4 regions of the Paenibacillus sp. Marseille-P2973 genome follow, and region 2 is predicted to be linked to each of the others. Evidence: predicted binding sites of a transcription regulator. Region 2 holds the regulator's gene; each other region holds the start of a gene.
The links. The regulator Rex, encoded in region 2, represses fermentation and respiration genes when NADH is low (regulators of the CRP and FNR family bind a similar motif). The targets are predictions, from matches to a motif close to TTGTGAAATATTTCACAA.
Positions count from the first base shown of each region.

Region 1: KB559_RS15120 (DUF1641 domain-containing protein) is a predicted target of Rex. The motif match lies at 1,538-1,555, and genes of this name have one in related genera.
Region 3: KB559_RS21970 (DUF438 domain-containing protein) is a predicted target of Rex. The motif match lies at 1,974-1,991, and genes of this name have one in related genera.
Region 4: nadA (quinolinate synthase NadA) is a predicted target of Rex. The motif match lies at 1,178-1,195, and genes of this name have one in related genera.

Region 1 covers NZ_JAGQEH010000006.1:279,117-282,287, reverse strand. Annotated here, with positions in the region: gene gltC (glutamate biosynthesis transcriptional regulator GltC) at 445-1,347, shown strand; gene KB559_RS15120 (DUF1641 domain-containing protein) at 1,642-2,085, shown strand; gene KB559_RS15115 (NAD(P)/FAD-dependent oxidoreductase) at 2,127-3,171, shown strand, end outside.
Region 2 covers NZ_JAGQEH010000002.1:578,464-581,634, forward strand. Annotated here, with positions in the region: gene KB559_RS06220 (cell wall elongation regulator TseB-like domain-containing protein) at 1-271, opposite strand, end outside; gene KB559_RS06225 (amidohydrolase) at 333-1,634, opposite strand; gene KB559_RS06230 (redox-sensing transcriptional repressor Rex) at 1,612-2,274, opposite strand; gene dinG (ATP-dependent DNA helicase DinG) at 2,312-3,171, opposite strand, start outside.
Region 3 covers NZ_JAGQEH010000017.1:28,811-31,981, reverse strand. Annotated here, with positions in the region: gene KB559_RS21975 (ROK family glucokinase) at 1-38, opposite strand, end outside; gene KB559_RS21970 (DUF438 domain-containing protein) at 603-1,862, opposite strand; gene KB559_RS21965 (response regulator transcription factor) at 2,078-2,758, shown strand; gene KB559_RS21960 (sensor histidine kinase) at 2,755-3,171, shown strand, end outside.
Region 4 covers NZ_JAGQEH010000019.1:52,350-55,520, forward strand. Annotated here, with positions in the region: gene ftsH (ATP-dependent zinc metalloprotease FtsH) at 1-936, shown strand, start outside; gene nadA (quinolinate synthase NadA) at 1,268-2,206, shown strand; gene nadB (L-aspartate oxidase) at 2,243-3,171, shown strand, end outside.

The DNA of each region.
Region 1 (3,171 bases), on a different contig from region 2:
TGTGACATTAAGAGGTGTCTACTTTTTATTCTAGCTGCAGTTTTACAGTTAATTGATGGGATTCCCCGAATTCGTCGCAATTAGCTGCAGAATTTCCCTCTATTTTGTTTTAGGCAACCCATGTATATAACAACAAGGTTAGATCAAGGAATGGTTTCCCTTCCCGGATCTAACCTTGTTTGCTTAATGCACTTCCGCCGACCCCTAACCTCGGTCCCAGGCTCCGGAGGTCAAGCCAGTCAAGCCGGTCAAGCCAATTTGTGCATAACCAGCCTTCTCTTTACTACAGCAGAAACAGCTAGAAGAGGTGCAAGGCTTCCGTTCCGGAGGGATACCCTATATAATGAGGGATAATCAATCGATATTACATGGTATGGAAGTGTTTTTGGAATATTGAATCTGGCGGGATATCAGCGGGATATCCGCGGGAGCGGAGGCGGCGAAGTGGAACTCAGGCAAATCCAATATTTCATCGAGGTTGCGAAGCTGGAGCACGTAACCGAAGCGTCTTATGCGCTGCATGTATCGCAGTCGGCGGTAAGCCGGCAAATTTTTAAACTGGAATCGGAGCTCGGGGTGGACTTGTTCATCCATGAAGGCCGAAAAGTAAAGCTGACACCGATCGGTCGATTGTTTCTGGAGCATATGGAACATTTGATGAAGGTAATAGATAACGCCCAACAGGAGATCAGCGAGTATCTGGACCCGGAGCGCGGGATTGTTCGGATCGGATTCCCGAGCAGCCTGGCGGCGCAGATGATTCCGAAGATCGTTTCCGCTTTTCGGGAGCGGCACCCGTTTGTTCATTTTCAATTGCAGCACGGGTCTTATAAGGAATTGGTCGAGTGGGTGGCAAAGGGCGACATGAACTTGGCGATCATGGGGCCTGTCCCGCATAATGAACCGCAAATCAAAAGCACCGTACTCTTTCAAGAGAAGTTTGTCGCTTTGCTTCCGGCAGGTCATCATTTAGCCGGTCAAGCCTCGGTTAAGCTGAATGAATTAAAGGACGATTTGTTCGTTCTGTTCCCTGAGGGATTTGTACTGAGGGAAATCGTGGTGGAGGCGTGCGCGAATATTGGCTTTCAGCCGAAGGTAACATTTGAAGGCGATGATCTGGATGCTATCAAGGGACTGGTATCCGCGGGACTTGGCCTTACCGTATTGCCTGAAATCGCGTTGAGCGAGCATATTGCGTCCTCGATCGTAATTCTGCCAATAACGGAGCCGCGAGTAACCAGGGATGTGGGCGTGATCGTTCCGGCAAACCGGGAACTGCCGCCGACGGAGAAATTATTTTATGACTTTTTGCAGGAAATAATACCGGAATTAGGATTTCCAGAGTGAAAAGCGCGCAGCAGTGATTATGTAAAATCCCAGGTAAAGCAAGCCCTTTATCGACTGTAAGCACAGAATAGGTTGAGTTAAATAGGACAAACTATGATGAAATTCACTTATTTTAGTCATTAAGTTAATACTTAATGGCTATTTTTGTAGAAAATATGTTACAATGGATGACGGGTTGTTTACTTCTTAATTGTTCAATTTTTCACTAACTTACTTAGTTAAGTTGTGACGGGAATTGGGTCCCTGATCAACCCAAAATTCAAGCATTAAGGCTTATTGTAAAGGAGAATTGGAATGTCAGAACCGACCACTGAAACAAATTCTGCAGTAGAAACGAATGTTTCGTCCACCGATAATGCCGGACGCGATATCGTTGATCAACTGCTCAAGCCCGAAGTCCAGGAATCCTTGACGGTCCTGGTTCAGCAGCTGCCTAAACTAACCGAGCTGGTTAATTTGATGACTAAATCGTATGATTTCGCCAAAACGGTAGCAACGGACGAAACTTTAAAGAGCGATACAATCGGGGCGATTACGGAAATCGCCGGACCGGTTAAAGACAAAGTTAAAAATCTTGCGGCTACTGTAATTGAAGCCAAAGACCGCGCCGATGAGAGCCAGGAAGTTATCGGTCTTTTCGGTCTGCTCAAAATGCTTAAAGATCCTGAAGCGCAGAAACTGTTCCGTTTCGTAAATGCTTATCTTCAGGTTGCCGGTGAGAAAAGTAAACAAAAATAAATACTAATTCATTTTTTCAGAACGGAGGACGGAGAATTACTATGTCTAAACATATTGTTATCCTGGGTGCCGGTTACGGCGGTGTACTGAGCGCTTTGAACGTGCGTAAATATATGACCAAGGAAGAAGCACGGGTTACCGTAGTCAACCAGTATCCAACACACCAGATTATTACTGAACTGCATCGTCTTGCTGCAGGCAGCATCGCTGAGCGGGCGGTAGCTTTGCCGCTGGAGAAGCTGTTCAAAGGAAAAGACATCGATCTTCGCATCGCAAAAGTAGAGAGATTCTCGGTAGACAGCAAAGAAGTGAAGCTGTCCGACGGTACGCTTCTTTCGTATGACGCTCTCGTTGTCGGTCTTGGCAGCATCACCGCATATTTCGGGATTCCGGGACTTGAGCAGTACAGCATGGTCCTCAAATCGGCAGAGGATGCCAACCGCATTCACCGTCATATTGAAGACCGGATCGCTGAGTACGCTAAATCGAAAAACCCTGCGGACGCTACTATCCTTATCGGCGGCGGAGGGTTGACCGGGGTTGAGCTGGTCGGGGAAATCGCCGACAAGCTTCCGGAAATGAGCAAGAAGTACGGCGTGAATCAATCCGAGATTCAGCTTATGCTTGTAGAAGCCGGACCTAAGATTCTGCCGGTTCTGCCGGACGTGCTGATTGAACGCGCAACGGCCAGCCTGGAGAAACGCGGCGTTAAATTCCTGACCGGTTTGCCTGTTACGAATGTGGAAGGCAATGCGATCGATTTGAAAGATGGACAAAAGATTGTCGCCAATACGTTTGTATGGACCGGTGGCGTACAAGGCCATCCGCTTGTCGGCGAGTCGGGTCTCGAAGTTAACCGCGGCCGCGCGACTGTGAACGATTTCCTTCAATCCACTTCGCATAGCGATGTTTTCGTTGCCGGTGACAGTGCGGTATACTTCGGAGCGGACGGACGTCCTTACCCTCCAACCGCGCAAATCGCTTGGCAAATGGGCGAGCTGATCGGCTACAACCTGTATGCAGCCTTAACCGGCAAGCATTTGGAAACCTTCAGCCCGGTCAACTCGGGAACCTTGGCCAGCCTTG
Region 2 (3,171 bases):
TTACTTCAGCCTGCCCGCCCTCCGGCAGCCAGACCATGATCTCTTGTCCGTCTGCATCCTTGCCTTCCACTACCCAGCATACTTTGTCCCAGACCGATTTCCACACTTTTTCGGCTTCGGTCAGTCCGGTTTCCTGTCTGGCCCGTTGAACGGCTTCATTCTCTCCTTGCCATATATCCTCGTGGACATACAGATAAAAGCGGTGAAGGCCAATGAGCACCAGCACCAAAATCACAATGGAGAGCAGGATCCATTTGGTTCTGTTCTTCAACCTACTCTTCCTTTCCCCGATGCCGGCTTATTCCGGTTTCTCTTTCATACCCTGCGGCATGTTATCGGCCTAACAGGCCCTCAAAGGCAGCCTGGGCTTCAAACCGGACCTTCTCCTCGTCAAGTGTCAGACAAGCTCCGTGCTTAACTACCTGCTTACCGTTCACCCAAACATGCTCGACATCCTTCGAACCCGCCGAGTAAACGGCATGGGAAATATAATCCGTCCGTGGCAAGAAATGGGCTTGCTCTGTATTCAGCGCGATGAAGTCCGCCTTCATGCCCGCGGCCAGCCTGCCCGTGTCTTGAAGGAAGAGCGATTTCGCACCGTATTCCGTACCCATTCTGAGCGCTTCCGCGGCCGGAACCGCGGTCGGGTCGCCCGAGACTCCTTTGTGAATAAGAGCTGCCAGGCGGATTTCCTCGAACATATCTAGGTTATTATTGCTTGCTGGTCCGTCTGTGCCCAATGATACGGTTACGCCCGCTTTAAGCAGGTCCGGTACGCGGGCAACTCCACTTGCCAGTTTGAGATTGCTGCCCGGGTTATGGGAAACGGCCACATTGTGCGCCGCCAAAATTTCGATCTCCTCATCCGTCAAATGCACAGCATGTGCCAAAAGTGCCGGACGGCTGAACAATCCCAGGTTTAACAAATGCTGAACCGGACGCAATCCGTAATCCGCTACGTTCTGCTCGACCTCGGCCCGTGTTTCCGACATATGCGTATGCAGCGGCAGATTCAGGTCATGTGCCGCCTGAACGATCTTCTCGATATAATCCGGCGGACAGGTATAAGGCGAGTGCGGCGACATCATCGTCGTAATCCGCCCGTCCGCTTTACCATGCCAATTACGGGCAAAAGCCACCGCCTCATCCAGCTTATGCTGCTGAACGTCAGGCGGGCATAGCCCGATGACTCCGCGCGTCAGTACCGCCCGGATCCCCGATTGCTCGACAACGGAAGCCACTTGGTCCATGTGATCGTACATATCCAGGAAGGTCGTTGTTCCGCCTTTCAGCATTTCCAGAACGGACAATGCTGTGCCGCGGTAGACATCCTCCCCGGTAAATTTAGCTTCCATCGGCCACATTTTTTCCTGCAGCCAGGTTTGAAGCACCATGTCATCCCCATAACCGCGAAGCAAAGACATGGCGGCATGACCATGGGTATTGACGAGTCCCGGCAAGAAGAGCAGGCCTTTACCGTCGAAGGTTTCGGCGCCCTCCACGCCTTCTTCCGGGCGCTGTTCGCCTATATAAGTAATCGTGCTGCCTTCTACCAGCATATATCCGCGAATGACCGGCTTCTCCCGGTCCGGCACGGCGAAGGTTCCGTCTTTAATCAACCATTTCCGATTCATGTTCCGAATGTTCCTTTCCTCCGTTCAAATAATAAGCAAGACTCATCAAGTCGGTTGTGAAATCGGCCGCATGCACCCGCACCTCAGAAGGCACCTTAAGGATCGTGGGCGCAAAATTCAAGATAGCCCCAATTCCAGCGGCCACAAGCTGGTCGGCTACTCGCTGGGCTTCCGGTGCGGGAACCGTAATAATTCCGATCCGGATCTGATTGCCTCTTACCGTATCCACCAGATCTTCGATCGGTTGAATCGTGATATTGTTGATCTGGGTACCGATTTTACCAGGGGATGCGTCGAATACGGCGACGATTTTCATATTGTCCTTCAAATAAGCGTTGTAATTCGACAATGCTTGTCCGAGATTACCGGCTCCGATCAAAGCCACGTTGATCTGCTGGTCCAAGTTCAGAATCTGGCGGATTTTCTCGATCAGATAGGAGACGTCATATCCGATCCCCTTCCGGCCAAAGTCGCCGAAATAAGCTAGGTCCTTACGGATTTGCGCCGGATTGAGATCCAGCTTTTGTCCAAGCTCCTGAGAAGAAACCGTCGGGACCTCCCGGCGGCTCAGTTCATTAAGAAAACGTAAATACACCGGCAATCTGCGTACTACGGCGTCAGAAATTTTTTCCGATTTCATTTGGTTATCCCCCTAATAGGCGCGATTTGAAGAACGTTTATTGTTCCTCTGCGTTCAGCCATTCCGAAATTCGCGGAACCATCTGCCCGAGCGGCATATGCTCCATTTTCGGTCCGGGCAAAGAATATAAAAAGTATTTCCCGTAGTAAGATTCCAAGATGCGTGTATCGTAAACAACCACGATCCCGCGGTCCTGCGAAGACCGGACCAGACGTCCGAAGCCCTGCTTGAACCGAATGACGGCTTGCGGAACGGACAGCTTCATGAACGGGTTCTTCTTCTGCTGCTGCAGCCGTTCGCTCTTTGCCTCCACAAGCGGGTGGTTGGGCGGCTGAAAAGGCAGACGGACGATAGCGAGACTCGTCAAAGCTTCCCCCGGAATGTCCACGCCTTCCCAGAAGCTGCTCGTTCCGAGCAGCACCGAAGCATGTTGTCCCTGGAAGCGACGGGTCAGCTTGGTCCGGCTTCCGCTATCCATTCCCTGCCCGATCACGGTAATTCCTTGTCCGGCCAGCTGCTCCTTCAAAGGATCATATACCTGCCTCAGCATCCGGTACGATGTAAACAGGACCATCATACGGCCCTTCGTTACCACCGCTGTGTCGGCAAGGGACTGAACCAGAGTAGCCACGAAATGATCGTCGCCTACACTTCCCTTTACGCTTGGAAAGTCCCGCGGAATGACCAGCAGCGCCTGTTCCCGGTAATTGAACGGGGAAGGCAGCATCGAAGTAATCAGTCTGTCCTCCGCCGCGGCTTCGGTTAATCCAAGCTGATCTATCATATACTGGAACGATTTGTCGACCGACAACGTAGCCGAGGTCATGACTACACTTTTCTTTTTGTCGAAGAAATAACCCTTCAATTGCGCGCTCACGTCGATCGGAACCGCGAAAA
Region 3 (3,171 bases), on a different contig from region 2:
CCGCCCAGGTCAACACCAATGTAGATTTTTTCAGACATTGTACAAGCCACCTTTTTCTCTTAAATAGTAAATAATAAAAGTTCGAGTTCAAAAAGTCAGGTTTTCAGGACCGAAGCTTATCCTTCCGAAGTGCGTTTTTACAAAACGCTTTAGGTTGGATGAAGTTAGGGACTGAGTAGCGGAGCTAAACGTTTTCGTAGAAAACGACTTCGTAAGCATTTGCTCATTAGGTACGTGAGCAACGGAAGGCCCGGCTGAATTCAGGATTCGACGTCGAATCCTCATCCTGATCTACTTCGTCGTGGAAAGATGACTTTTTGGACAACCTTAAAAAAGAATATTCCTACGTACCAACTATAAGCGAACCCTCCCGTTCGGTCAAGAGACGCAGGGAGACCGAGAATCCAGTAAAGACAAGGCTTCCGGGCAATATGACAACGATCACAGCCCCATAAGTTCAGTGTCCGGCCAGGTCCTTCCGGCAAGGGTATAGGCGGCCTGTCCTTACTGTGGAATGCAAACGATATGCGAGAGCAGCACGCCCATGCCGATATAAAAACAACCCCGACTCCTACCCAAGGAAATCGGGGCTATCCATTATGTTAAGACAATATCCGCTTTTGCCCTTCCAAGGCGCGGATCGGTGCGATATTTTGCGTGAATTCCAGAGTTCCGAGATAACGCCCGTCCTCACTGCGGACCGCGAAGTAACGGATGTACACAAATTTATCCTTGACCGGAATCCAGAAATCCTCGGCATCCTTTTTGCCCGATTTAAAATCAGCCAACAGCTCCTCGACGACGTGTACGCTTTGGGGCGGGTGACAGTTCTGAACCGTACGGCCGATTACCGCCTTAGTCCGCGCAAATATGCGCTCCTTGCCGTGCGAGAAATACCGGACCACATCATTCTCATCGATAAAGGTCAAATCGACGGGCAGGTGATTCATGACCGCTTCAAGCTGCTCCACCGACAAAATGCCGGTTTGGAATTTCACGAAGCCCTGCGGTGGCGTTTCGCCTTTCCCCTCCTCTTCCTCAGCCGCCAGGTCGGGAAGCGGTACGCGTTCAGGAACCCATTCCTGCTCGGGAGCCGTCAGGCAAAAGCCGATCTGGTCGGATTCCCGGGCGATTCGCACCCACTCGTCCTCCGTTAATTTCTCAAGCGCCATCGGAAGCAGGATGTTCTCCTCTTTAAAGATCATGGCATTCACTTCCTGGATAATCCGCTCAAGATCAATGGACAGCGTCTCCTTGTCCCCATCATAAGCGGCCAGCTTGCCCTTGACCTCCTTGATCATCATACGGATGCCGTCATCAACACCCCACATGACTTTAGTCGGCCCGTAGATCCCGTACTTCTCCAAATAAGGGAAGAGCAGATTTTCCTTGCGGCTGTAATGCTTGTCAAGATCCAGCAGCAGGTTCAAATCCTCCAGCAGCTTTAATACGATGTCCTCGGAGTCTTCTTTCCGGAATCTATCCAGATGCAGCTCCAGCTTAAAATTAATCAACCGCTCAATTTCGCGATTCTCCAATTTGAAGGTATGCACGGGATGTCCGGGCTGCTCCTCCGGCTTGGAAGAACGGTGAATATCCTCAATCGATCCTTTGAAAATCGCCGTATGCACGGAACACAACCGCTGCACTTCCTCAACCGGAATGCCTTCCTCTTCCATTAGCGCATGCTCCATAGCGGAAATCTCAGATACCGTTACATCGCCTACAGCTTCTTCAAAACGCGCCTTGACTTCCTCCACGCTCTTCCCTTGATGCAGCTCCTTGATGATTTCCTTCAGCAGAGCCTGACGGCGCGTCTGTTCCGGCACCCCATGCTCCCGGTTATTGATGAGTTCGCTCATTGCACGGATCTCCCTTCGTTCTTCCATCTCAATCTATTTGCACACCAATAAGTAAAATTCAATTGATAACCATTCTCATATAAAAAAAGTAACATGGCGGGCAATTTGAACTTGTGATTAGAATCACAAATTTAATATGTTGTTCTTGGCAGTTTATTTTTCCTCACCAATTTGCAACAATAGAGTCGAAAAGCCAGAAAGGAAGGATCCCAGTTATGATACCAGGCAAAAACATTCTATATATTGAAGATGATCCCGAAATCGGGGAATGGGTAAGCAGAGATTTAAAAGAGCGCGGCTATAGCGTCACCTGGCTCACCAGCGGGGAGCGGGCGATCGAGGAGGCAGCCTCGTGCAACTTGGCCATTCTCGATGTCATGCTGCCCGGACTGGACGGATTCACCGTCGGACAGCGGCTCAAAAAGCAATATCCGGGACTCCCGATCTTGATGCTGTCCGCCCGAACCTCTATCGACGACAAGCTGCAAGGATTGCAATTTGCCGACGATTACCTGACCAAGCCGTTTCATCCCGATGAATTAGCTGCCCGGGCGGAAGTTCTCCTCCGTCGCAGCGGCCCTCCTTCAGCCGAACCTCTGGAGCTTCGCCACCTGCTCGTCTACGAGAAGGAGAATATCATCAAAAACCGTGAGACCGGGGAAGAAATTACGCTGACCGGAAAGCAATTTCATATTTTTCAATACCTGCTGCGGCATTTGGGTCAAATCATGACGAAGGAACAGATCTATGAGGCGGTTTGGGGAGAGCCCTATCTGGACGGGGATAAAACCTTAATGGTGCATATCCGCCATATGCGCGAAAAGCTGGAGCGTGACCCCGCCGCGCCCGAAGTCATCGAGACGATCCGCGGGATCGGTTACCGGGTACGGGCATGAGAAGACACAGCGGCCAGCCTTTCAAGAAGTTCCGCAACTCGCTGTTGTCCCGCTATTTGGGCATCATCGGCTTCGCGCTTGTATTTATACCCATTCTGATCCCGGTGAGCTTTTTGGCGTCATGGGGCGTCAACCGGGCTTTCTTTCCCGCGTCTGTTCCAGACAAAACGGAGGTCGTCCGTTCCTACGGATCGGGACTACAATTGGAGAATGCTTGGCATAATGCAGCCTCATCTCTAAGCGGCAAAACCCCCGAGGAAATTAACGAAAGACTTCGGGCTTTAAAGCAGGATTATCCTGATGCCTCGATGTTTTGGGTAGATGCGGACGGACTGACCCGCCTGCAATTGCCGGAACAAAGCGGTTTGCCGTCCAAATGGACGCCGGAAGATGCGGTTGCCTATATGAAGCAT
Region 4 (3,171 bases), on a different contig from region 2:
GAAGTGGATGAAGCGATTGACCGCGTTATCGTCGGTACTGAGAAGCGCAGCCGCGTAATCAGCGATCGGGAGAAACGGATTGTGGCGTTCCATGAAGCGGGCCATACGATTGTAGGCTACTTCCTGGAGCACGCGGATATGGTGCACAAGGTTACGATCATTCCTCGCGGCCGTGCCGGCGGATACGTAATCATGCTGCCGAAGGAAGACCGGATGCTCGTTACGAAGCAAGAGCTGCTTGATAAGGTAACCGGCCTGCTGGGCGGCCGCGTGGCGGAGGAGCTGTTCATCGGCGAAATCGGCACCGGGGCGTATAGCGACTTCCAGCAAGCGACAAGCATTGTGCGCAGCATGATCGTCGAATACGGTATGAGCGAGAAGCTTGGACCGATGCAGTTCGGCACATCGCAAGGCCAAGTGTTCCTGGGCCGCGATATCGGACACGAACAGAACTACAGCGATCAGATCGCTTACGAGATCGACCAGGAAATGCAGCGTTTCATTACTGAATCGTATGAGCGTTGTAAACAGCTGTTGACCGAGCATGCCGCCGAGGTTCGCCTCATCGCGGAAACTTTGCTCGAAGTCGAAACGCTGGAACTGGAGCAGATCAAGGAATTGATCGAAAACGGCAAGCTGCCTGAAACCGGCGAAGCCGGCAATGACAGCGGCAACGGTTCTTCCGAACCGGGCGAGCCGATCGTGGATAACATCGGGGACGTACGCGTCCGTATCCAGAGTAAAACCGAGGATCCGGCACCTGCAGGTCCTACCGGGGATATCCCGAACGAGATTCCTGGAAGTTCCACGAACGACATCTCTAACGACCCTACGGTGGATGCACCCGAAGGTACGGTAAGTGATGCTCCGCAAACGCCGGACCAAGACAATAAAGACGGCAACGGCCAAGGAGGCGGAAATACGCCAACGGTATAAGGCGTAGCCGTATACAACCAAACACGAAAGGGAGACTCATTGAGTCTCCCTTTTTTTATTGTCCGATTCAATGGCTCAATCCCGGATCGTATTTTCTCGGGAGGGATTGGCCAATACGCAGGTGCACATGATTTTGCCTAAAATTTGATCTATCCGGTACAGATTGATTGACAGCCCTAATTCCCTTGTGTAAATTAGTTGTTAAACACACCGTGTGAAATTGGTTACGTTGACGGGAAGTATGCGTATTTTTGCACAATCATAAAGGAGATGCGGACAAGAGAGAGGATCGCGGCTTGAACCGCGGGCGCATTCTAGGGGAGGAAGTCAGGTGGAAGCTCTAGCACTGGAGCGGAAGGCGGAAATGAACCGTGAACTTCGGGAGAGGTTGGTTCAGCTTAAAAAGGAACGCAATGCCATTATTTTAGCGCACTATTATCAGCGCGATGAAATCCAAGAGGTGGCCGATTTTCGCGGCGACTCCTTTCTGCTTGCCCAAAAGGCAGCCTCAACCGATGCTGAGACCATCGTGTTCTGCGGGGTTCACTTTATGGGCGAGAGCGCGAAAATTTTGGCTCCGAACAAGACGGTCTTAATTCCGGACGAACGGGCAGGCTGCCCGATGGCCGACATGGTTAATGTGGACGGTTTGCGCAAGCTGAAGGCACAGCACCCTAACGCCAAGGTGGTCACTTATATTAACTCATCGGCCGAAATCAAAGCGGAGACGGATATATGCTGTACCTCTTCCAATGCAGTGAAGGTTATTAATTCGGTAGATGCCGAAGAGATCATCTGGGTTCCCGATAAAAATCTGGGCCATTACGTTCAGCAGCATACGGACAAAAAGCTCATTATTTGGGAAGGGTATTGCAATACGCATGATATGTTGACTGTGAAAGACGTGGTCGAAATGAAGGCGAAGTATCCGAACGCCGAGTTTGTCGTCCACCCGGAATGCCGGCCTGAGGTGGTAGCCATGGGTGATTTTGTAGGCAGCACGACCGCAATTCTGGATTACTGCAAAAATTCGTCCAACCGCCAATTTATTATCGGTACGGAAGACGGAACGGGTTACCAGCTGCGGAAAGACAGCCCCGACAAGGAATTCCATTTCGCTACGAAATTTCTGGTATGTCCCAACATGAAAGTCAATAATCTAAAGAAACTGGTCAAATGTCTGGAAACGATGCAGCCGCAAATTTATGTGCCGCCTGCCATTGCCGATAAGGCCAGAACCTCACTAGAGCGCATGCTACAAGTTAAGTAGCATGCGCTACTCTCTGTTCAAGGGCAGGCGATACCTTTGATTCCACAATATTTGATTGACTTCGATTTGAATGAAATACCGGTGATCGATACGGACGTCATTGTCATCGGATCGGGGATTGCGGGCCTGTTCACGGCCATCAAAGCAAGCGAAGACCGCCGCGTTACCGTAATTACGAAGAAATCGTTGATGGAGAGCAACACCAGATATGCTCAGGGCGGGATCGCTGCGGTCATTTCCGATGAGGATTCTCCCGCTTCTCACCGGGAGGATACGCTGATGGCCGGGGCAGGACTTTGCTCTTCGGATTCCGTAAATATCTTGGTGAATGAGGGACCCCGCGGGGTTGAAGAGCTTATTACGCTGGGAACGGCATTTGATTTGGAGAACGGCGAGTTGGCGTTGACGAAAGAGGGAGCGCACAGCCACCGGAGAATTCTGCATGCGAACGGCGATGCAACCGGCTATGAAATTGTTCGTGCGTTGTCGGAACAGGTTGCGGGGCATGCTAATATCGATATTTGGAACGATCATTTTGTAATTGACCTGATTACGGAGGATAATGAATGTCTGGGGGCTTTAGTTCAGCGCCCGGACGGTCAGCGTGTGTTCCTGCGGGGAAATGCAACGATACTGTGCAGCGGGGGAAGCGGTCAATTGTACCGTTACACCACGAATCCGGAGGTGGCCACGGGTGACGGGGTGGCTATAGCTTACCGGGCCGGCGCCCTGATCAGGGATATCGAATTCATACAGTTTCACCCCACTTCGCTCTGTTATCCGGGCGCTCCGCGTTTTCTGATCTCGGAGGCGGTGCGCGGGGAAGGTGCCATCTTGCGCAATATTCACGGAGAACGGTTCATGGAGAGGTACCATGAACTGCTAGAATTAGCTCCCCGGGATATCGTGGCTCGCGCTATCGTCAGCGAGATGGAAGCGACCAAGTCGAGCGTTGTGTACCTTGA